4 regions of the Bradyrhizobium sp. YCK136 genome follow, and region 3 is predicted to be linked to each of the others. Evidence: predicted binding sites of a transcription regulator. Region 3 holds the regulator's gene; each other region holds the start of a gene.

Region 1 (5,344 bases), 4.6 Mb from region 3:
GCGGAATCGACGGCCGTCAGCGTGCGATATGTGTCTTCCGAAAAATCCTCGTGGCCCGGCGTGTCCAGCAGGTTGAACACGAGGCCCTCGAACTCGAAGGTCATCACGGACGTCACGACCGAGATACCGCGCTCGCGCTCGATCTTCATCCAGTCCGAGCGCGTATTGCGCCGCTCGCCCTTGGCCTTGACCTGACCGGCGAGGTTGATGGCGCCGCCGAACAGCAGCAGCTTTTCGGTCAGCGTGGTCTTGCCGGCGTCGGGGTGGGAGATGATCGCAAAGGTGCGCCGCCGCGCCACTTCAGCGGCAAGCAGGGAACGGGCCGGCGATTCGGCTGTGGTGGTGGCGATGTCGGACATGGCGGGAGCGTTTGGCAGGGAAAATGGGCCGGATCAAGCCTGATTTGGTAATTGCGGAGCCCTTCGGCCAGCCCCATATAGCCGTTTGGGAGGGACGGCCCTCCTATCCACCAGCATATCAGCCGCGGGGACGACCCTGCTTTGAATGGAGGGTCGTCATGGCCTGGAGCATCCTGTTCGTCGCCGGTCTTCTCGAGATCACCTGGGCGATCGGCCTGAAATACACCGAGGGTTTCACCAGGCTTGTTCCCTCCGTCATCACGCTCGCGGCGATGGCGGGCAGCGTGATCCTGCTCGGGCTCGCGCTCAAATCGCTGCCCGTCGGGACCGCTTATGCGGTGTGGACCGGCATCGGCGCGGTCGGCACCGCGACGCTCGGGATCATCCTGTTCGGCGAGCCGGCGACCGCGCTTCGCCTGGCCAGCATCGGACTGATCGTTGCCGGTATCATCGGGCTGAAGCTCGTTACTTGACGAAAATCCTGACCGCCCACCAGGTCAGCGCGGCGACGATCGCCGAGGCCGGCATCGTGATCACCCAGGCATAGACGATCGAGCTGGCGACGTTCCAGCGCACCGCCGAGAGGCGGCGGGCGGCGCCGACGCCGACGATGGCGCCGGTGATGGTGTGGGTGGTCGAGACGGGAACCCCGAGGAAGGTCGCCATGAACAGGGTCGCGGCGCCGCCGGTTTCGGCGCAAAAGCCCTGCATCGGCGTCAGTTTCGTGATGCGCAGGCCCATGGTGCGGACGATGCGCCAGCCGCCCATCAGCGTGCCCATCGCCATCGCCGCCTGGCAGGACAGCACGACCCAGAACGGCACCGAGAATTCGCTGCCGAGATGGCCCTGTGAATAGAGCAGCACGGCGATGATGCCCATGGTCTTCTGCGCGTCATTGCCGCCATGGCCGAGCGAATAGAGCGAGGCGGAGGCGAATTGCAGGATGCGGAAGGCGCGATCCACGGCGAAGGGCGTCGATCGCACCGAGGCCCAGGAGACGATCGCAACCAGCAGCATCGCCAGCAGGAAGCCGACCAGCGGAGACAGCACGATGGCGATCACCGTCTTGGACAATCCGCTCCAGACCGCCGCCGAGATCCCGGCTTTGGCCACGCCGGCACCGAACAACCCGCCGATCAGCGCATGCGACGACGAAGACGGGATGCCGAGCGCCCAGGTCACGAGGTTCCAGACGATGGCGCCGACCAGCGCCGCGAAGATCACCTGGGCATCGACGATCGAGGGATCGATGATGCCGGTGCCTATGGTCTGGGCAACGTGCAGCCCGAACACCATGAAGGCGACGAAATTGAAGAAGGCGGCCCAGAACACCGCGAATTGCGGCCGCAGCACGCGGGTCGAGACGATGGTCGCGATCGAATTGGCAGCATCATGCAGGCCGTTCAAGAAGTCGAACAGCAGCGCGACGGCGATCAGTCCGACCAGGACGGGAAGACCCAACGCAGCATCCACGGCGAGGCCCCTGCCTTAAAGTTTTGGCATGATTTGCGCGGACAACCGCTGCACATTTTTCCGGATCATGCGCTACACTTGCTCGATGACGATGCTGTTGATCTCGTTTGCGACGTCGTCGAAGCGATCGGCGACCTTTTCGAGATGGTCGTAGATCTCGACACCGACGATGAAATCCATCGCGTTGCCGTCGCGGTGTTTGAGGAACAGCTCCTTCATCCCGATGTCGTGGAGATCGTCGACCCGGCCCTCGAGCTTGGTCAGCTCTTCCGTGATCGCGGTCAGCATGGCCACGTTCTTGCCGATCTGCTGCATCAGGGGCAGCGCACGGCCGACCAGATTGGCGCATTCGATCAGAAGCCCGCCGATCTCGCGCATCGGCGGCTCGAAGGCGCGGACCTCGAACAGCATCACGGCCTTGGCGGTCTGCTGCATCTGGTCGATGGCGTCGTCCATCGAGGTGATGAGGTTCTTGATGTCGCCGCGGTCGAACGGCGTGATGAAGGTGCGGCGCACCGCCGTCAGCACCTCACGGGTGATGTTGTCGGCATCGTTCTCGAACTGGTTGACGCGCTGGCAATAGACCGGCGTCTCCTCGCCCCCGTTGAGCATGCCCTGGAGCGCGATCGAGCCCTGGATCACGGTCTGGGCATGTCGGTCGAACAGGTCGAAGAACCGTTCTTCCTTGGGCAGGAAAGCGCGAAACCATCGCATCATGGGGATAGACTACCGGTTGGAAATGGCCCGGCCCGGAAGGGCCGTCACGAAACTGTCATAGACCATTTTCGGTCCGCGCGCGTGCCACCTCACGCTCGCGGTGCCGGATCATCCACCACTTTCACGAAGCGGGTAAATTGACCTTAAATCAATTACTTAGAGCGAACGCCGGAAGTAATGCGCGATTTCACCGACGACGCCGCGGCGGAAGGTGAGCACGCAGATCACGAAGATCGAGCCCTGGATCACCGTCACCCATTGGCCGAAGCTCGCCAGATATTGCTGCATGGCGATAATCACGAAGGCGCCGACCACGGGTCCGAAGATGGTCCCGAGACCCCCGACCAGCGTCATCAGCACGACTTCGCCCGACATCGACCAGTGTACGTCGGTGAGCGAGGCATTTTGCGCCACGAACACCTTCAGCGATCCGGCGAAGCCGGCCAGCGTGCCCGACAGGACGAAGGCCAGGAACTTGTACTGGTCGGTCCGGTAGCCGAGCGAGATCGCGCGCTGCTCGTTCTCGCGGATCGACTTCAGCACCTCGCCGAACGGCGAGTTGATGATGCGGAAGATCAACAGGAAGCCGGCGAGGAAGCCGACCAGCACGACGTAGTACAGGACCGTCGGCTTGGAGAGATCGAGGACGCCGAACATGTGCCCCTGCGGAATGCCCTGGATGCCGTCTTCGCCATGGGTGAACGGCGCCTGGAGGTAGATGAAGTACAGGAGCTGCGACAGCGCCAGCGTGATCATCGAGAAATAGATGCCCTGGCGGCGGATCGAGATGTAGCCGGTCACGATCGAGAGCACGAAAGCACCGGCGACGCCGACGAGGATGCCGAGCTCCGGCGGCAACGCCCACACCTTCAGCGCATGCGCGCTGCAATAGCCGGCCGTGCCTAAGAACATCGCGTGGCCGAACGACAGCAGGCCGCCATAGCCGATCAGAAGGTTGAAGGCGCAGGCGAGGAGCGCGAAGCACAGCGCCTGCATCACGAAGAACGGATAGACCCCCGTGAACGGCACCGACGCCAGCAGCAGCGCCATCACCGCAAACACGATCATCTCGTCACGCATCGCGCGCGGGGTCGCCCGCAGCGTATCGTCCGTCAAGGCTGTCATATCAGGCCGCCCTTCCCGTCAATCCCGATGGCTTCACCAAGAGCACCAGCACCATCAGCACGAACACGACGGTGTTGGAGGCCTCGGGGTAGAAATACTTGGTCAGGCCCTCGATCACGCCGAGAGCGAAACCGGTAATGATCGAGCCCATGATCGATCCCATGCCGCCGATCACCACCACGGCAAACACGACGATGATGAGGTCGGCGCCCATCAGCGGCCGCACCTGGTTGATCGGCGCCGAGAGCACGCCGGCGAGCGCGGCAAGGCCGACGCCGAGACCGTAGGTCAGCGTGATCATGCGCGGCACGTTTATGCCGAAGGCGCGGACCAGCGTCGGGTTTTCGGTCGCGGCGCGGAGGTAAGCGCCGAGCCGCGTCTTCTCGATCAGGTACCAGGTCGCCAGACACACGATAAGCGAGAACACGACGACCCAGCCGCGATAGACCGGAAGGAACATGAAGCCGAGATTCATGCCGCCCTTGAGCTGGTCAGGAATGGCGTAAGGCAGGCCCGACGATCCAAAATAGTTCTGGAACACGCCCTGCACGATCAGCGCAATGCCGAAGGTCAGCAGCAGGCCGTAGAGATGGTCAAGCCCGGTCAGCCATTGCAGCATGGTCCGTTCCAGGATCATGCCGAAGATGCCGACGACAATCGGAGCGACGATCAATGCCGGCCAGTAGCCAATACTGAGATAATCATTGTTCAGCAGGAAATAGGCGACGAAGGCGCCCATCATGTAGAGCGCGCCATGGGCGAAATTGATGATGTTGAGCATGCCGAAGATCACGGCAAGCCCGAGACTGAGCAGCGCGTAGAACGAGCCGTTGATCAGTCCCACCAGTAGCTGAGCGTAAAGTGCCTGCATCGATCCCGCACCCGGTCCCTTCGGCGTTCCCCTGAAAGTCGCCCGCAGGCCTCAAAGGCCTGCGGGCCGTTATCCTACTTCTTCAACAGCGCGCACTTGCTCTCGGACAGCGGCGTGAAGGCCTGATCGCCCGGCACCGTCCCGACCAGCTTGTAGAAGTCCCACGGGCCCTTGGACTCCGAGGGCTTCTTGACCTCGAACAGATAGGCGCTGTGGATGGTGCGGCCGTTCGGCTGGATCTCGCCCTTGCCGAACAGATCGTCCTCCGTCGGCATCGACTTCATCTTCTCGACGACCTTGACGCCGTCGTGTGGATTGCCGCCGAGTGCGTCCAGCGCCTTGAGATAGTGGCGCACGCCGGCATAGACGCCGGCCTGCACCATGGTCGGCGGCGCGTTGTTCTTCATTTTCCCGGCAAAGCGCTTCGAGAACGCCCGGGTCTGGTCGTTCATGTCCCAGTAGAACGTCTCGGTGAAGTTGAGGCCCTGCGCGGTCTCCAGACCGATCGCCTTGACGTCGGTGAGGAACAGCAGGAGCGCGGCGAGCTTCTGGCCGCCCTTGACGATGCCGAACTCGGCCGCCTGCTTGATGGCGTTGGTGGTGTCGCCGCCGGCATTGGCAAGGCCGATGATCTTGGCCTTGGAGGCCTGCGCCTGGAGCAGGAAGGACGAGAAGTCCGGCGTGTTCAGCGGATGCTTCACGCCGCCGACCACCTTGCCGCCATTGGCGGTGACAACGGCCGTTGTATCGCGCTCGAGCGCCGCACCGAAGGCGTAGTCCGCGGTCAGGAAGAACCAGC
Region 2 (5,344 bases), 750 kb from region 3:
CATTCCGAGTACGCAGGCGGCGCAGTTCGACGGCTATCTGCGCCAGATCGCGCCCGGCGCCAAGGTCGAGGACGTGCCGATGCTGCGCGGGCGCATCGTCGCCGCACGCGGCGTCCGCGCCGAAGAGCTCAAGCCGACGACCGATTCCGAGTGGGTGCTGCAAAGCGACCGCGGCCTCACCTATACCGGCGAGCTGCCGAAGGGCTCCAAGGTGGTCGAGGGCGAGTGGTGGAGCGCCGACTATTCCGGCCCGCCGCTGGTCTCGATGGAGAAGAAGATCGCCGACGGGCTCGGCCTCAAGCTCGGCGACGAGGTCGTGGTCAACGTGCTCGGCCGCGACATCCCGGCGAAGATCAGCAATCTGCGCAACATCGACTGGCAAGGCCTCGGCATCAATTTCGTCCTGGTGTTCTCGCCGAACGCCTTCAAGGGCGCGCCGCATACCCATATCGCGACGCTGACGGAAGCCGGCAGCAATGCCGAAGGCGACGGCAGGATCATCAAGCAGGTGGCCGACACCTACCCGATGGTGACGAGCGTGCGCGTGCGCGAGGTGATGGAGACGGTCGGCTCGGTCGTGACCAATCTTGCGCTGGCGATCCGCGGCGCGAGCGCCGTGACCCTGATCTCGGCGATCCTGGTGCTCGGCGGGGCGCTCGCGGCCGGCCATCGCCACCGGGTCTACGATGCGGTGATCCTGAAGACGCTGGGCGCGACGCGGCTGCGGCTGCTCGGCGCCTATGCGCTCGAATACCTCCTGATCGGGCTTGCAACCGCGGTCTTCGGCGTGATCACCGGCAGCATCGCCGCCTGGATGATCGTGACGCGGCTGATGACGCTCAGCTTCGTCTGGCAGGCCGGCAGCGCGGCCGGCGTGGTCGTGGCCGCCCTGGTCGTCACCGTCGGGCTCGGGCTCGCCGGCACGCTCCTGGCGTTGAACAAAAAGCCCGCCACGGTGTTCCGGAATTTGTGACAAAAGGTAGCGGGCCGCCGCGCGGGTGCGGAAACGCACGATTCTTGCGATTAACCACGTCCGCTCGCCAGGATTGCCGGCGAGGGCGACATTCGGCCGCGCGTGGACGGTTGCAGCGAATGTGTTAGTTTCCCACATATCCAATGGGTTCGGACCCCCGATTGTTAGCCAAAATTTAGTCGGCAGACATCGGTATCCGAGATAGAGTTTGACGAACCGGCGGCATGGCGACCCTCATGCCGGACCGGCCAACCAACGGGAATTCGACCATGTCGGACCTAGACCGTAACTACGCTTCTCCTTTCGGCAGGGCCGCCGGGCGTGTTGACGCCGCGACGGTCGATGCCGGCCTGCGCGCCTACATGCTGCGCATCTACAACTACATGAGCATTGGCCTCGCCATCACGGGCCTTGCCGCACTCGGCGTCTACATGGCCGCCGTGACCGACGTTCCGACCCCGGAAGCCGTCCGCGTCGGCAAGCTGTTCCTGACGCCGTTCGGCTATGCGATGTTCGTCAGCCCCCTGAAGTGGCTGTTCATGCTCGCGCCGCTCGCCATGGTGTTCGTGATCTCGGCAGGCATCAACCGTCTGGCGCCCTCGACCGCCCAGATCCTGTTCTGGGTGTTCTCGGCGCTGATGGGCATCTCGCTGTCGTCGATCTTCCTGGTGTTCACGCACACCTCGATCGTGCGGGTGTTCTTCATCACCGCGGCGACCTTCGGTGCGCTCAGCCTCTACGGCTACACCACCAAGCGTGATCTGACCGGGATGGGCTCGTTCCTCTTCATGGGCCTGATCGGCATCATCATCGCGAGCCTGGTGAACCTGTTCCTGGCGAGCTCGATGCTGCAGTTCATCGTGTCGGTGGTCGGCGTGCTGGTGTTCGCGGGCCTCACCGCCTGGGATACCCAGCGGCTGAAGAACGACTACATCTACGGCTACGCTGCGGCCGGCGGTGACATCGCAGAGCGTGCGGCCATCACCGGCGCGCTGTCGCTGTACCTGAACTTCATCAACCTGTTCACGCTGCTCCTGCAGCTCCTCGGCCAGCGCGATTAAGCGATCGGCGAGAGAGTGGACGACACGAACCCCGGCCGAGAGGCCGGGGTTTTTGTTTGAGCCGGGTGCCTCCACGAACACCGTCATTGCGAGCGCAGCGAAGCAATCCAGAGTGCTTCCGCGGATGCATTTCTGGATTGCTTCGTCGCAAGGGCTCCTCGCAATGACGGAGTATATGGAAACGATGTTGCCTCTTCCGGCCGCCGCGGGAAGGCTCTAATCTTCCCCCATGTCCGCACCTGAAATCAGGCCCACCCTTGAGGCCGACCTCCCCACCATCACCGCCATCTACCAGCAGGCCGTCCGCGAGGGCACGGCGACGTTCGAGCTGGAGCCGCCGGATCTTGCCGAGATGACGCGGCGCTACCGCGCGCTGGTCGACGGCGGCTATCCCTATTTCGTCGCCATCCTCGACGGCCGCGTTGCCGGCTACGCCTATGCCGGCGCCTACCGGCCGCGGCCAGCCTATCGCTTCACGGTCGAGAATTCGATCTATCTCGACCCCTCCTTCCACCGCCGCGGCGTCGGCTCGTTGCTGCTGGAGCGGCTGATCGCCGAGTGCGAGGCGCGCGGCTTCCGCCAGATGATCGCGGTGATCGGCGATTCCGCCAATGCCGGCTCGATCGGCGTGCACACCAAGGGCGGCTTCAGGATGATCGGCACGCATCCCAATGTCGGGCTGAAATTCGGCCGCTGGCTCGACACGGTGATGATGCAGCGCGAGCTCGGCGAGGGCGCCAGCACGGTGCCGGGGAAGTAAGGGCCTCACGTCATTCCGGGGCGCGCATAGCGCGAACCCGGAATCCAGAAGTTTCAAGCGAGCGATGCGGATCGAGATTCTCAGGCGCGCAACCGCGCGCCGGAGTTCGCGACTTCGTCGCGCCCCGGAATGACGACCGAAGGTCGTCACACCACGGCCAGCTTGCGATCGATCACCAGCAGCACGCGCTCGAGCTCGTGGCCGCGGCGCAGGATCAGGCCGGTCGCCGAGATCACGCTGTACATGCCCTGCTTGCGCGCGAGGCGCGGGTCCTTCTCGATGCGATAGATCGGCACTTCCGAGGCACGGCGATAGACCGAGAACACCGCACGGTCCTTCAGGAAGTCGATGGCATAGTCGCGCCACTCGCCGTCGGCGACCATGCTGCCGTAGAGATTGAGAATTCGGCGCAGCTCGAGCCGGTTGAAGGTCACTTGGTTCGGCTGCGCATTCGCAGCGGGGGGACGCGCCGCCGCGCGCTGCTCGCTCGGATCGGCATCCTCCGACGTCAGACTCATGGAGCGCCTCCTGATCGCACGGCATGATCGCGTCCGCGAAAACCGTCCCCGGAACCGCGGATCATGACAATCGCATGATTGCGCCAACCGTTCCCCACCGCAAGGGCTCTCGAGGGCTGTTTGAAGAGCTCTCGGTGCAACCCATTGAACCGGGGGCGAATCGGAACACACGCAACGGTGGAACTCTGTCGCGACGAACCGTCACGGGATCGTTAGCAGGAATCATAGTATCGCCGCTTTTCCGCCCAGCGCCTGCCGCCCTGCACTGCGAAAAGAGCTGTGTGCGTTGACCCGGTCCTTTCGGTTCCGGATTCCTCAGCCCCCAGCCCCCCGGGGTCGACGGGATCGGGTCTGTACGCGCGACAAGGAGGGCCAACGCGAGTTGGTCCTTTTTTGTTTGTGTCGGGATGTTTCTTTCCCCGCTGTCATTCCGGGACGCGCGAAGCGCGGGCCCGGAATCCATCAATCCAAGGTTCCCAGTTGAGAAATGGATTCCGGGCTCGCGCCAAAGAGGCGCGCCCCGGAATGACGAGGGACAAGATTTTTCCGACACGATCTTGCGTACGCTCTCTCCCCTCATCCTTCGCGCGGCGTCCCGAAGGATCGAGGCCCGAGCGGCATCAGCGGGGCCTTTCATGGTTCTCGCGGCGATGCGCAGCATCGTCCGCCGCGCGCGCAAGGGGCGCGCTCCTCACCATGAGGAGATAGAGCCAGACCGCGCATCAGGAAGAATGCGAAGCGTGCGCGTCAGTGCAGCGACGTGTATGCCGCGCCCAGCATCGGGCCGGGTTTCTCGCGGCTGCCGTCCTGGACATAGACCACCGCGCCATCGACGCCGTCGCGCGTGAGGTTCTCGATCGGCACCGTCCAGCTTTCCGGACGACCGTTCCAGTCGCCGACCTTGAGCAGGTTGCGCACCACGTTGTGATAGGTGATCTGCTGTCCGCGATTTTCGCCTTTGGCGATCGCGATCGGCACTGACTTCGCAATCGAGCAGATCCAGACTTCGCCGTGCGAGATCGCCGGCTCCTTGCTCGCGGCCACCGACACGTGGATCTGCTTGCCCGAGAGCGACATCGTCACCGGCACGCTCATCACGCCCATGCCTTTGTCGGTCTTGCCGATCGCACTCTCGATGCCGGCACGATCACTGCCGACGACATGCGTCGAGCCGTTCACCACGACCTGCGGGGTGTAGACCTCGCGGTCGCCGCGCATGCGCGAATAAGCGCGCTGCCGCGCCGAGAAGCGCGAATCCGCCAGCGTGTCCTTCCAGCCGAGATAATCCCAATAATCGATCGGCATGCTCAGCGCGATGATCGAGGGATCGCTGGAGAGATCGCCGATGATCTTGTCGGCGGGCGGGCAGGAGGAGCAGCCCTGCGAGGTGAAGAGCTCAACCACGGCGCGGGGATCAGCCTCAGCGGGACGGATGACGGCGACGATCGCACAGATGCCGAGTGCTCCCGACCAGAAGGCACCGGACCAACGTGAAATCAGATGAGAAGCCGTCATTGCTGTCATGTCGAACGCCGCACACCGTTGCTCGTGGGAAGGGAAATCTTATCGCCTGATGGTCACCGTAGTCTTACGGGCACGGCACATTCAACCGTCCAGGGCGGAGTTTCCGCCGGGCGGGCCCATCCGAAGCATGCCGCAAACGCGCGAAGGCGGCCTTGTGATAGGCCGCCTTCGTTTAACCTTCTACTCACTTCGCAGTGAGCCACCGTTCACAAATCCGCGCTTAAGCCGCGAGCTTGCGCAGCACGTAGTGCAGGATGCCGCCGTTCCGGTAGTAGTCGAGCTCGTCCAGCGTATCGATGCGGCAAAGCAGCGAAACGCGCTGCAACGAACCGTCGCCGGAGACGATCTCCGCGGTCAGCTTCTGGCGCGGCTTCAGATCGCCGACGAGACCACGCAGCGTGACCTTCTCGTCGCCCTTCAGGCCGAGCGACGACCAGGAGGTGCCTTCCTCGAAGGTCAGCGGCAGCACGCCCATACCGACAAGATTGGAGCGATGGATGCGCTCGAA
Region 3 (5,344 bases):
TCCTTGGCGCCGAGAGGACCGCAAAATGAGTGAGCTTTCCGTATCGATGAGCGCGGCCGGTGGGCTGCCCCAGGCGCCGCTGCTGCCGGAAGCGCCGGCCAAGGTGACGGTGCGCAACCTCAACTTCTATTACGGCGAGCACCACGCGCTGAAGAACATCAACCTGACGCTCGGCACCAACCGCGTCACCGCGTTCATCGGCCCGTCCGGCTGCGGCAAGTCGACCCTGCTGCGCATCTTCAACCGGATGTACGACCTCTATCCGGGGCAGCGCGCCACCGGCCAGCTCATGCTCGACCAGACCAACATCCTCGACGGCAAGCTCGACCTCAACCTGCTGCGCGCCCGCGTCGGCATGGTGTTCCAGAAGCCGACGCCGTTCCCGATGACGATCTACGAGAACATCGCCTTCGGCATCCGCCTCTACGAGAAGATCTCGAAGTCCGAGATGGACGACCGCGTCGAGAAGGCGCTGCGCGGCGGCGCGCTTTGGAACGAGGTCAAGGACAAGCTCAACGCCTCCGGCCTGTCGCTCTCCGGCGGCCAGCAGCAGCGCCTCTGCATCGCCCGCACCGTCGCGGTGCGGCCCGAGGTGATCCTGTTCGACGAGCCCTGCTCGGCGCTCGACCCGATCTCGACCGCCAAGGTCGAGGAGCTGATTCAGGAACTGTCCGAGAACTACACGATCGCGATCGTCACCCACAACATGCAGCAGGCGGCGCGCGTCTCCGACAAGACCGCGTTCATGTATCTCGGCGAGCTGATCGAGTTCGACGACACCAGCAAGATCTTCACGTCGCCGAGCGACCGGCGCACGCAGGATTACATCACCGGCCGGTTCGGCTGAGGAGACGGGACATGGGTTCTGAACATACCGCAAAGGCCTTCGACACCGACCTCCAGGAGCTCACCCGGCTCGTCGCCGAGATGGGCGGGATCGCCGAGCGCATGATCGTCGATTCCGTCGACGCGCTGATCCGCCGAGACGTCGCGCTCGGCCAGCGCGTCGTCGCCACCGACACCGAGCTCGACGCGCTGCAGAAGCGCATCGAGGAGCGCGCCGTGCTCACCATCGCCCGCCGCCAGCCGATGGCGGTCGATCTGCGCGAGATCGTCGGCGCCATGCGCGTTGCGACCGATCTCGAGCGCATCGGCGACCTCGCCAAGAACATGGGCAAGCGCGTCGCGGCGCTGGAGACGGATTTTCATCCGCTCAAGCTGTTCCGCGGCCTCGAGCACATGACCGACCTCGTGCAGCAGCAGGTCAAGTCGGTGCTGGACGCCTATGCCGCGCATGATCTGCCGGCGGCGATGGCGGTGTGGAAGGGCGATGAGGAAGTCGACGCCATCTGCACCTCGCTGTTCCGCGAGCTCCTCACCTACATGATGGAGGATCCGCGCAACATCTCGTTCTGCATCCATCTGATGTTCTGCGCAAAGAACATCGAGCGGATCGGCGACCACGCCACCAACATCGCCGAGACCGTGTTCTACATGATCGAGGGCCAGGCGATCACCGACAAGCGACCGAAGGGCGACATGACGACCTTCGCCACGACGGTCCCGAATACCTGAAGACTTAAGGAGCGACGACACCATGGGCGCACGCATTATGGTGGTTGAGGACGAGGAAGCTCTCACCGAGCTTCTCCGCTACAACCTCGAAGGCGACGGCTATGATGTGGAGACGGTGATGCGCGGCGACGACGCCGACACCCGCCTCAAGGAACACATCCCCGATCTGATCGTACTCGACTGGATGCTGCCGGGCCTGTCGGGCATCGAGCTGTGCCGCCGGCTGCGGACCCGGCCCGAGACCAAGCAGCTCCCGATCATCATGCTCACCGCGCGCGGCGAGGAGAGCGAGCGGGTGCGGGGTCTTGCGACCGGCGCCGACGACTACATCGTCAAGCCGTTCTCGGTGCCGGAGCTCCTGGCGCGCGTGAAGGGCCTGCTGCGGCGCGCAAGCCCGGAGCGGCTCGCCACGGTGCTGGCCTATGGCGACATCGAGCTCGATCGCGACAAGCGCCGCGTCGCGCGCTCGGGCCGGCCGATCGACCTCGGCCCGACCGAATATCGCCTCTTGGAGTTCTTCCTGGAGCATCCCGGCCGCGTGTTCTCGCGCGAGCAGCTGCTCGACAGCGTCTGGGGCCGCGACATCTACATCGACGAGCGCACCGTCGACGTCCACATCGGCCGCCTGCGCAAGCTGCTCAATCTCGGCCGCGAGCAGGATCCCATCCGCACCGTCCGCGGCGCCGGCTACGCGCTGGATGATCGCTTTGCGAAGGCGGAGCAGACGTAGGGTTTGCAGGCGTTGGTTTAGCGGGCTACAGCCACACTCTCAGTGTCGTCTCGGACAAGCGTAAGCGCAGATCCGGGACCCATAATCACAGGGCGTGGTTGTCGCGCGAAGAAGGTAACTCCGAGTCCCCGTAGCCACATCTTGCGGTGGTTATGGGTCCCGGATCTGCGCGCGCTTCAGGCGCGCTTGTCCGGGACGACATCGAGTTTGTTGGGCCGTCAACGCGTGACGGCCGTCACTCGATTTCAGAACAAACTCACCGCGAGGGCTTCGCCGGTGCGCGCCGGCGATCCGCGGCGGGCTGATATGCCACGCGCGAGTGCTGCGCGCAGTAGGGCAGGCCCGACAGCGCCCTGCCGCCGCAGAAGAAGAAATCCGGGCTCGAGGGATCGCCGACCGGCCAGTGGCAGGTCGCCTCGTTCAGCTCCAGCAGCGACAGCCGCTGGCTCATCGGCACCACGTTGTCGTAGGTGACCGGTTCGGCCTCCACCTCGACCTCGAAGGCCTGCGCCAGCGCGGTGTTGCCGCGCGCAATGGGGCGGCTCACCCGCATCATGTGCTGCGCGGGGCGCGCCTTGCGCGGCCGCGGAGCCGCCGATGAGGGGCTCTTGGCGCGGCCGGATAGGCCGAGCCTGTGTACCTTGCCGATCACGGCATTGCGGGTCACGTTCCCGAGCTCGGCTGCGATCTGGCTGGCCGACAATCCGGCCTCCCAGAGCTTTTTCAACTGCTCGACGCGATCGTCGGACCAGGTCAAAACCGTCATTGCACCCTTTCCCTCGCCGTGCGGCTGCCATCCTGGCGCCTCGCGGCGAATGCCTAAGCCTCGAAAAACCCGTGCCGTCAGAATCCCTTAAGGCTCGCCGGGCGCGCCGATAACGCCCGAACGTCTACGCCGGTACATGAGGACTTAGAGGATCAGAAACACTGCACGAGATGTCGTATCTGACAAGCCAAACGCTACAATATGGCGTGACTCACGCGCAAGAGTCCGCCGACTCGCTTCCACATGTTCCGTGGCGAAAACCCCGCAATTTCGGCTCCGCAAGACTACGGATTCAGCGTTTCGCGAGGCTTTCGGGCGGCATTGACACCGGTTTCACCAGGCATAAGATAGTGTCACGTGCCGCCCTTAAAAGGCGGCACGTTTCGTTTTCCGGGCCGGTCAATGGTGCGCTGCATGAGCGTGTTCAGGCCGTCCGCAACATCAAGTGATCGTCATGACTAACAGCGCAGCGCCGCATTTGCTTCCCGTTTTCGCCAGATCCGACCTCGGTTTCGAGCGCGGCGAAGGTTGCTGGCTGATTGCGACCAATGGCGATCGCTATCTCGATTTTACCTCCGGCGTCGCCGTGAACGCGCTCGGCCACGCCCATCCCGCGCTGGTCAAGGCGCTGCAGGAGCAGGCCACAAAACTCTGGCACATGTCGAACCTGTTCCAGAGTCCGGACGGCGAGAAGCTCGCGACGCGCCTCTGCAATGAAAGCTTCGCGGACTTCGTGTTCTTCTGCAATTCCGGCGCCGAGGCGCTGGAAGGTGTGATCAAGCTGGTCCGCCATCATCACTTCTCCAAGGGTCATCCGGAACGTTACCGCATCATCACCTTCGAAGGCGCCTTCCACGGCCGCACGCTGGCGACGCTGGCTGCGACGGGATCTGCAAAATATCTCGAAGGGTTTGGTCCGCCGATGGATGGCTTCGACCAGGTCCCGCATGGCGACATCGAGGCCGTGAAGAAGGCAATCGGTCCGCAGACCGCCGGCATCCTGATCGAGCCGATTCAGGGCGAGGGCGGCGTGCGTTCCGCAACACCTGCGTTCCTCCAGGCATTGCGCCAGCTCTGCGACGAGAAGGGCCTGCTGCTCGCCTTCGACGAGGTGCAGACCGGCATGGGCCGCACCGGCGATCTGTTCGCGCATCGGCGTACCGGCGTCACACCTGACGTGATGTCGCTGGCCAAGGCGCTCGGCGGCGGCTTCCCGATCGGTGCGATCCTGGCCACCGCGGACGCGGCGGCCGGCATGGGTCCCGGCTCGCACGGCTCGACCTTCGGCGGCAATCCGCTCGCGGTCGCGGCGGCGAACGCCGTGCTCGACGTCATGCTGAAGCCTGGCTTCTTCGATCACGTGCAGAAGATGTCGCTGCTGCTCAAGCAGAAGCTCGCCTCCGTGATCGATCGTCATGGCGATGTCGTCAGCGAGGTGCGCGGCGAGGGCCTCCTGATCGGCATCAAGGCCGTGGTGCCATCAGGCGATCTCGTCGCGGCGCTGCGTAACGAGAAGCTGCTCACGGTCGGCGCCGGCGACAATGTCGTGCGTTTCCTGCCGCCCTTGATCGTCACCGAAGCCGAGATCGAGGACAGCGTCGGGCGGCTCGAACGCGCCTGCGCCGCGATCTCGTCCAGTCAGACCAAGCGGGCGGCAAGCTGATGAGCAAGTCGCCGAAGCACTTCCTCGATATCAACGAGCTCCCGCTGTCGGAGCTCAAGAGCATGCTCGATGCCTCCTCCGCCATGAAGGCGAAGCAGAAGGCGCATCAGCCGGTGAGGCCGCTCGAAGGCAAGACGCTGGCGATGATCTTCGAGCGCCCGTCGACCCGTACGCGGGTGTCGTTCGACGTCGCCATGCGCCAGCTCGGCGGCGAGCCCATCATGCTCACCGGCGCCGAGATGCAACTCGGCCGCGGCGAGACCATCGCCGACACCGCGCGCGTGCTGTCGCGCTATGTCGACGCCATCATGATCCGTATCCTCAACCACGACGCCTTGCTCGAGCTTGCGGCCAACGCGACCGTGCCCGTCATCAACGGCCTGACGCGGCGCTCGCATCCCTGCCAGGTGATGGCCGACCTTCTGACCTATCAGGAGCACCGCGGCCCGATCGAGGGCCGGACGGTGGCCTGGACCGGCGATGACAACAACGTGCTGGCGTCCTGGGCGCATGCCGCGGAGCGCTTCAAGTTTCAGCTCAATGTCGCAACGCCTCCGGAGCTTGCGCCGAAGAAGGCGATGCGCGACTGGATCAAGGCTTCAGGCGCGCC
Region 4 (5,344 bases), 3.6 Mb from region 3:
TGGCGGGCGTGGCGTTCGCGGTTGAAGGTGATGGGGTGGCTTCGCAACCGAATCCTACGCCGCATCAGCGCTTTACACCACGCTCGCCAGCCCTCAGGCGCACTCTTACGAATAAGACGGGCTAGGCACCTGAACCCTTCGGAGAAAGTGTCTGCGCCTGTCGCACTCCAAATCTCTTCGCCTGTCAGGGAAAGACGAGAAATCTGCAGCTCACCGTGGGATATGAGAGCTTCGTGAGCGCAGTCCCAATAGACGCCGAAGCACGTCGCCGGATCAACGCGTCGTGACCATTCCCTCGAACCTGTCGCAAGGTCTAAGCAGACGACTTGATCACCCACCGCGAGATAGATGGCGGTCCACTTCGATGGCAGAGTGTTGATGGACGCCAGAACACCCTCCACTGGCGCCAAAGACCGCGGACCACTTCCCGTCCGCGCGGACTCCGTGAACGGAGTTTAGATGAGCGTTATCAAGACGGATTCCGTACCGTACTTTCGCAGATTGTCCGCGGAGCCAAACGAATACGTCGGCTCATCGACGATCTCTACCTGGCCCTCGCGGGTTTCAAGAACGATGCTACGTCGCAGTAGCAGACTCTCCAAAAATCAAGCCACCAGCTCGGCAAACAAATCCGCATCGACGTTGCCGCCGGAGAGCACGATGACGACGTTCTTGCCGGCGACGTCGAGACGTCCCGCAAGCAGTGCGGCAAGGCCGACGGCCCCGCCCGGCTCCACCACCAGCTTCAGCTCGCGATAGGCGAACGCGACCGCCGCACCGACTTCCTTGTCGGATGCGGTGACGCCGCGCGCGAGCAGCTTGCTGTTGATCGCAAACGTCATCTCGCCGGGGATCAGCGCCATCAGCGCGTCGCAGATGGTGCGGCCCGCCGGCCCATGCGGCTCGCGATGGCCGGCGGTCAGCGAAAGGCCGTGATCGTCGAACGCCTCCGGCTCGGCAACCACGATCTGCGCCAGCGGATATCGCGCCTTGATCGCGGTCGCGACGCCGGCGATCAGGCCGCCGCCGGAGGCCGGTGCCACCACGATGTCGGGGCTGAGGCCCAGCGCTGCCATGTCGTCCGCGATCTCGCGGCCGGCGGTGCCTTGGCCAGCGATCACGAAGGGATCGTCATACGGCCTGACCAGCGTCGCGCCGCGCTTCTCGGCGATGCCGCGCGAGATCGCCTCGCGGTCGTCGCGGTCGCGGTCGTACAGCACGACCTCGGCGCCGTAGGATTTAGTGCGCTCGCGCTTGGACAGCGGCGCGTCCGCGGGCATCACGATGGTCGCCTGCATGTCGAGGATCTTGGCCGCCGCCGCCACGCCCTGGGCGTGGTTGCCGGAAGAGAATGCCACGACGCCGCCGGCGCGCTTGTCCTGCGGGATCGAGGCGACCTTGTTGAAGGCGCCGCGGAACTTGAAGGAGCCGGTGCGCTGGAGCATCTCCGGCTTCAGGAACACTTTTGCGCCGACGCGCTCGTTGAGCACGGGAAAGGACAACAGCGGGGTGCGGATGGCGAAGGGTGCGATCACCCGCGCTGCGGCATCGATATCGGCAGGGCCGATCGGAAGGGGCTGTTCGGTCATGGCCGACCTTATCGCGGCGGATGACGCCCGGGCAAGACACCTCCGCGCGAGGGTTTTTCTTCTTCAGGCGACGAAGCGTGGCTGCTCCGCCCCGTTCCGGCCCGGCAGCACCGCACCGACCGCCCTTATGCTGTCGATAAAGGCCCTCGCCGAGGCCTCCCAGGTGTAATTGGCGGCGAATTCGACGCAGGCCTGCCGGGAGATGTCGAGCGCGGCAAAGCATGCATTGCGCAGGTCATGATCCAGCGCCCCGACCGGTGCATCGCCGATCACGTCGCGGGGGCCCTTCACCGGGAAGGCCGCGACCGGCAGGCCGCTTGCGAGCGCTTCCAGCAGGACCAGGCCGAACGTGTCGGTCTTGCTGGGGAACACGAAGACGTCGGCGGCCGCGTAGATTTCCGCCAGCGCCTCGCCGTGCTTCTCGCCGAGGAAGATCGCGTCGGGATAGGCCTCTTCGAGCGAAGCCCGCGCCGGGCCGTCGCCGACGACCACCTTGGTGCCGGGCAGCTTGAGGTCGAGGAACGCCTCGAGATTCTTCTCCACCGCGACGCGGCCGACCGAGAGGAACACCGGAGCCGGCAGGCAGAGATCGATCGCGCGGGGATGGAACAAGTGCGTGTCGACACCGCGCGGCCACAGCACGACATTGTCAAAGCCGCGCTCGGTCAGCTCGCGGGCGAGCGCCGGGGTCGCCGCCATCACGGCGCGGCTGGGCGCATGGAAGCGACGCAGCGCCCGCCAGATCAGCGAGCCCGGAACCGGCACACGGGCGCGGACATATTCAGGGAAGCGGGTGTGGAAGCTGGTCGTGAACGGCAGCTTGCGCTGGCGGCAATAGCGGCGGACCATCAGGCCGATCGGCCCTTCGGTCGCGATATGGATGCTGTCGGGACGGGCTTCCGCGATCAGCTTCGCGATTCGCGCCGGGCGCGGCATCGCGAGCCGCACGTCGCGATAGCTCGGCATCGCGAAGGTGCGGAACGACTGCGGCGTCAGGAAATTGAACTCGACGCCAAGACCTTCAATGCTAAGACCTTCAACGCTAAGCCCTTTGGCGGCGTCAGCAAGCTTGGTCAGCGTCCGAACCACACCGTTGACTTGCGGGTGCCAGGCGTCGGTCGCGACCAGGATGCGCATCAGGCGGCCCTTGCTGCCACTTGCGGCACCTGCGCGGGCTTCTGCAACTGATCCGCCCAGGTGATGATCTCGAAATGGCCGTCGTCGTGCTCGACCAGCGCGGTGCAGCTCTCCACCCAGTCGCCGCAGTTCATGTAGCGGATGCCGGCCTCGTCGCGGATCACGGCATAGTGGATGTGGCCGCAGATCACGCCGTCGGCGTCGTGACGGCGCGCTTCGGCGGCAAGCGCCTGCTCGAACGCGCCGATATAGTTGACGGCGTTCTTGACCTTCTGCTTGGCCCATTGCGACAGCGACCAATAGGGCACCTTGAACATGCGCCGGAAGAAGTTGACGAAGCGATTCATCTGGATCGCAAAGTCGTAGGCCTTGTCGCCGAGATGGGCGAGCCAGCGCGCGTTCTGCACCACGAGGTCGAAGATGTCGCCGTGGATGACGAGATAGCGCTTGCCGTCCACGCCGGTGTGGACGGTGTTCTCGACCACGTCGATGCCGCCGAAATGCGTGCCGTAATAGTTGCGCAGGAACTCGTCGTGATTGCCGGGGATGTAGATCACCTTGGCACCCTTGCGCGCCTTGCGCAAAAGCTTCTGCACGAGGTCGTTATGCGATTGCGGCCAGTGCCAGCTCGATTTCAGCGCCCAGCCGTCGACGATGTCGCCGACGAGATAGATCGTCTCGGCGTCATGGTAGCGCAGGAAGTCCAACAGAAGGTCGGCTTGTGAACCGCGGGCTCCGAGATGAACGTCGGAGATGAACAAGGTGCGAAAGCGCCTTTCAGGGCTTTCGTCACTCACATCGTAGCTTCCCATGCGACAGCCTGTAACAATATCCCGTGACAGGGGGATGACCGATTGAACCTTTGAGGCACCCTCAGATACGAATCAAACCTCGCCTCGCCCTCCCCGCGAATATCAGTCGCATGCGACAATCAGGCGACACGAAGCGGCCATGGCTGTCCGCAAAAGCCCGGTCCCCGTCGCCTTGTTGGTTAACGGCCGGGGCCGGCGCGCAGCTCGAAGCCGGCGTCAGTAAAATTTGTGAAAATGATGGATCGGCCCGTGGCCGTGGCCGACGCCGAAGCGGTCGGCAGCGGCAATCGCGGCGCTGATCCAGGCCTTGGCGTTGCGCACCGCCTGCTCGAGAGTCTCGCCCTTGGCGAGACCCGCCGCCACGGCGGAGGACAGCGAACAGCCGGTGCCATGGGTGTTTTTGGTCGCGACGCGGGGCGCGGCGAGCGCGATCGTGCTTTCGGACGTGACGAGATAGTCGATGCTCTCGGCGCCCTCGCCGTGTCCGCCCTTGATCAGGACCGCACGGCAGCCGAGCGCCAGCAGCCGGCGCCCCTGGCCTTCGATCCCGGCCTCGCTGGCCGCGGCGGGCTCGCCGAGGAGAGCTGCCGCCTCCGGCAGGTTCGGCGTGATCACCGAGGCCAGCGGCATCAGTCGCATGCGCAGGGCTTCCACGGCTTCGGACGCCAGCAGGCGGTCGCCCGATGTCGCGACCATCACGGGATCGAGCACCACATGGCGCGGCTTCCAGTGTGCCAGCGCGGCTGCGATCGCATCGATGCTGGCGGCCTGGGCCACCATGCCGATCTTCACCGCGCCGACGTCGAGATCGGAGAACACCGCATCGATCTGCGCGGTGACGAAATCAGCCGGCACCGCATGAATGCCGGTGACGCCGCGCGTGTTCTGCGCCGTCAGCGCCGTGATCGCGGAGGCGCCGTAGACGCCGAGCGCCGCGAAGGTCTTCAGATCCGCCTGGATGCCGGCGCCGCCGCTTGAATCGGAACCTGCAATGGTGAGAGCCACGGGCGTCGTCATCGCCGGATACATTGGTTTGAGAGGGACACCGCCATGCCTTGTCCTAGCGTGCCGCGGATGCGCCAGCAAGCCGGGCCGGCCGCGGGCGCCGCGACGAGCTAACCTATGCCGGTCCGGCCCTGGCGAATCAGCCGGATAAAGGCCCGGCCAGCCTTGTCGTCCCGCGAGTGTGCAGATCCCGCGAAATATGCCCTCGGCATCGCCCGGCCTTGGCGCCCATCCCGGTGAGTGAGACGTTTATTGGCGGATTCGTCCAGCGATGCCATGTTGCGGGCCGGCCCCGGCCGCAATCCTCTCGGGAAGCAATCACATGTTGGCCTACCTCGAACGTATCCTCGACTCCTCGATGCTCTCCCCGCACGGCATCTGCCTGCTCTGGGAGCCCGAGCTGATATGGCTGCATGTCGTTTCGGATGCCTGCATTGCGCTTGCGTATTTCTCGATCCCGTTTGCACTCGCGATCCTCGTCACCAAGCGGCGCGACCTCGAATTCGGGTGGGTCTTCTGGGCGTTCGCCGTCTTCATCATGGCCTGCGGCCTGACGCATGTGCTGTCGATCTACACGCTCTGGGTGCCCGTCTACGGCGTCGAGGGCATCGTCAAGGCGCTCACCGCCGTGGCGTCGGTCATCACCGCGGGAGCGCTCTGGCCGCTTCTGCCGAAGATCCTGACCATCCCCTCGCCGTTCGAGCTCCGGCAGGTCCAGGCCGCGCTCGAGGAGGAGGAGAGCAAGAACCGGGATGCGGCCCAGCTCCTCGGCCAGGTTCGTGAAGCCCAGCGCGCGCTGCG

Evidence for each region. Region 3 encodes PhoB, which activates phosphate uptake and scavenging genes when phosphate is short. Its sites were predicted from a motif close to TGTCATNNANCTGTCAT; they were not measured.
Region 1: ACFLEY_RS19685 (DUF47 domain-containing protein) is a predicted target of PhoB. The motif match lies at 2,592-2,608, and genes of this name have one in related genera.
Region 2: ACFLEY_RS01240 (DUF2794 domain-containing protein) is a predicted target of PhoB. The motif match lies at 3,376-3,392, and genes of this name have one in related genera.
Region 4: ACFLEY_RS14480 (UDP-2,3-diacylglucosamine diphosphatase) is a predicted target of PhoB. The motif match lies at 3,562-3,578, and genes of this name have one in related genera.

Annotation. Positions count from the first base shown of each region.
Region 1 is NZ_CP172424.1:4,124,472-4,129,815, reverse strand. Features, by position in the region: gene ACFLEY_RS19700 (peptide chain release factor 3) at 1-359, opposite strand, end outside; gene sugE (quaternary ammonium compound efflux SMR transporter SugE) at 518-832, shown strand; gene ACFLEY_RS19690 (inorganic phosphate transporter) at 825-1,832, opposite strand; gene ACFLEY_RS19685 (DUF47 domain-containing protein) at 1,905-2,549, opposite strand; gene ACFLEY_RS19680 (branched-chain amino acid ABC transporter permease) at 2,706-3,674, opposite strand; gene ACFLEY_RS19675 (branched-chain amino acid ABC transporter permease) at 3,676-4,545, opposite strand; gene ACFLEY_RS19670 (ABC transporter substrate-binding protein) at 4,620-5,344, opposite strand, start outside.
Region 2 is NZ_CP172424.1:254,544-259,887, reverse strand. Features, by position in the region: gene ACFLEY_RS01255 (ABC transporter permease) at 1-973, shown strand, start outside; gene ACFLEY_RS01250 (Bax inhibitor-1/YccA family protein) at 1,243-2,034, shown strand; gene ACFLEY_RS01245 (GNAT family N-acetyltransferase) at 2,264-2,794, shown strand; gene ACFLEY_RS01240 (DUF2794 domain-containing protein) at 2,941-3,312, opposite strand; gene ACFLEY_RS01235 (thioredoxin family protein) at 4,060-4,836, opposite strand; gene acnA (aconitate hydratase AcnA) at 5,057-5,344, opposite strand, start outside.
Region 3 is NZ_CP172424.1:9,279,255-9,284,598, reverse strand. Features, by position in the region: gene pstA (phosphate ABC transporter permease PstA) at 1-29, shown strand, start outside; gene pstB (phosphate ABC transporter ATP-binding protein PstB) at 26-847, shown strand; gene phoU (phosphate signaling complex protein PhoU) at 859-1,575, shown strand; gene phoB (phosphate regulon transcriptional regulator PhoB) at 1,598-2,305, shown strand; gene ACFLEY_RS44975 (GcrA family cell cycle regulator) at 2,562-3,071, opposite strand; gene ACFLEY_RS44970 (aspartate aminotransferase family protein) at 3,526-4,734, shown strand; gene argF (ornithine carbamoyltransferase) at 4,734-5,344, shown strand, end outside.
Region 4 is NZ_CP172424.1:3,075,043-3,080,386, reverse strand. Features, by position in the region: partial or broken gene ACFLEY_RS14495 (IS1380 family transposase) at 1-1, opposite strand, end outside; gene ACFLEY_RS14490 (threonine/serine dehydratase) at 606-1,589, opposite strand; gene ACFLEY_RS14485 (glycosyltransferase family 1 protein) at 1,653-2,726, opposite strand; gene ACFLEY_RS14480 (UDP-2,3-diacylglucosamine diphosphatase) at 2,726-3,538, opposite strand; gene thiD (bifunctional hydroxymethylpyrimidine kinase/phosphomethylpyrimidine kinase) at 3,755-4,555, opposite strand; gene ACFLEY_RS14470 (PAS domain-containing sensor histidine kinase) at 4,866-5,344, shown strand, end outside.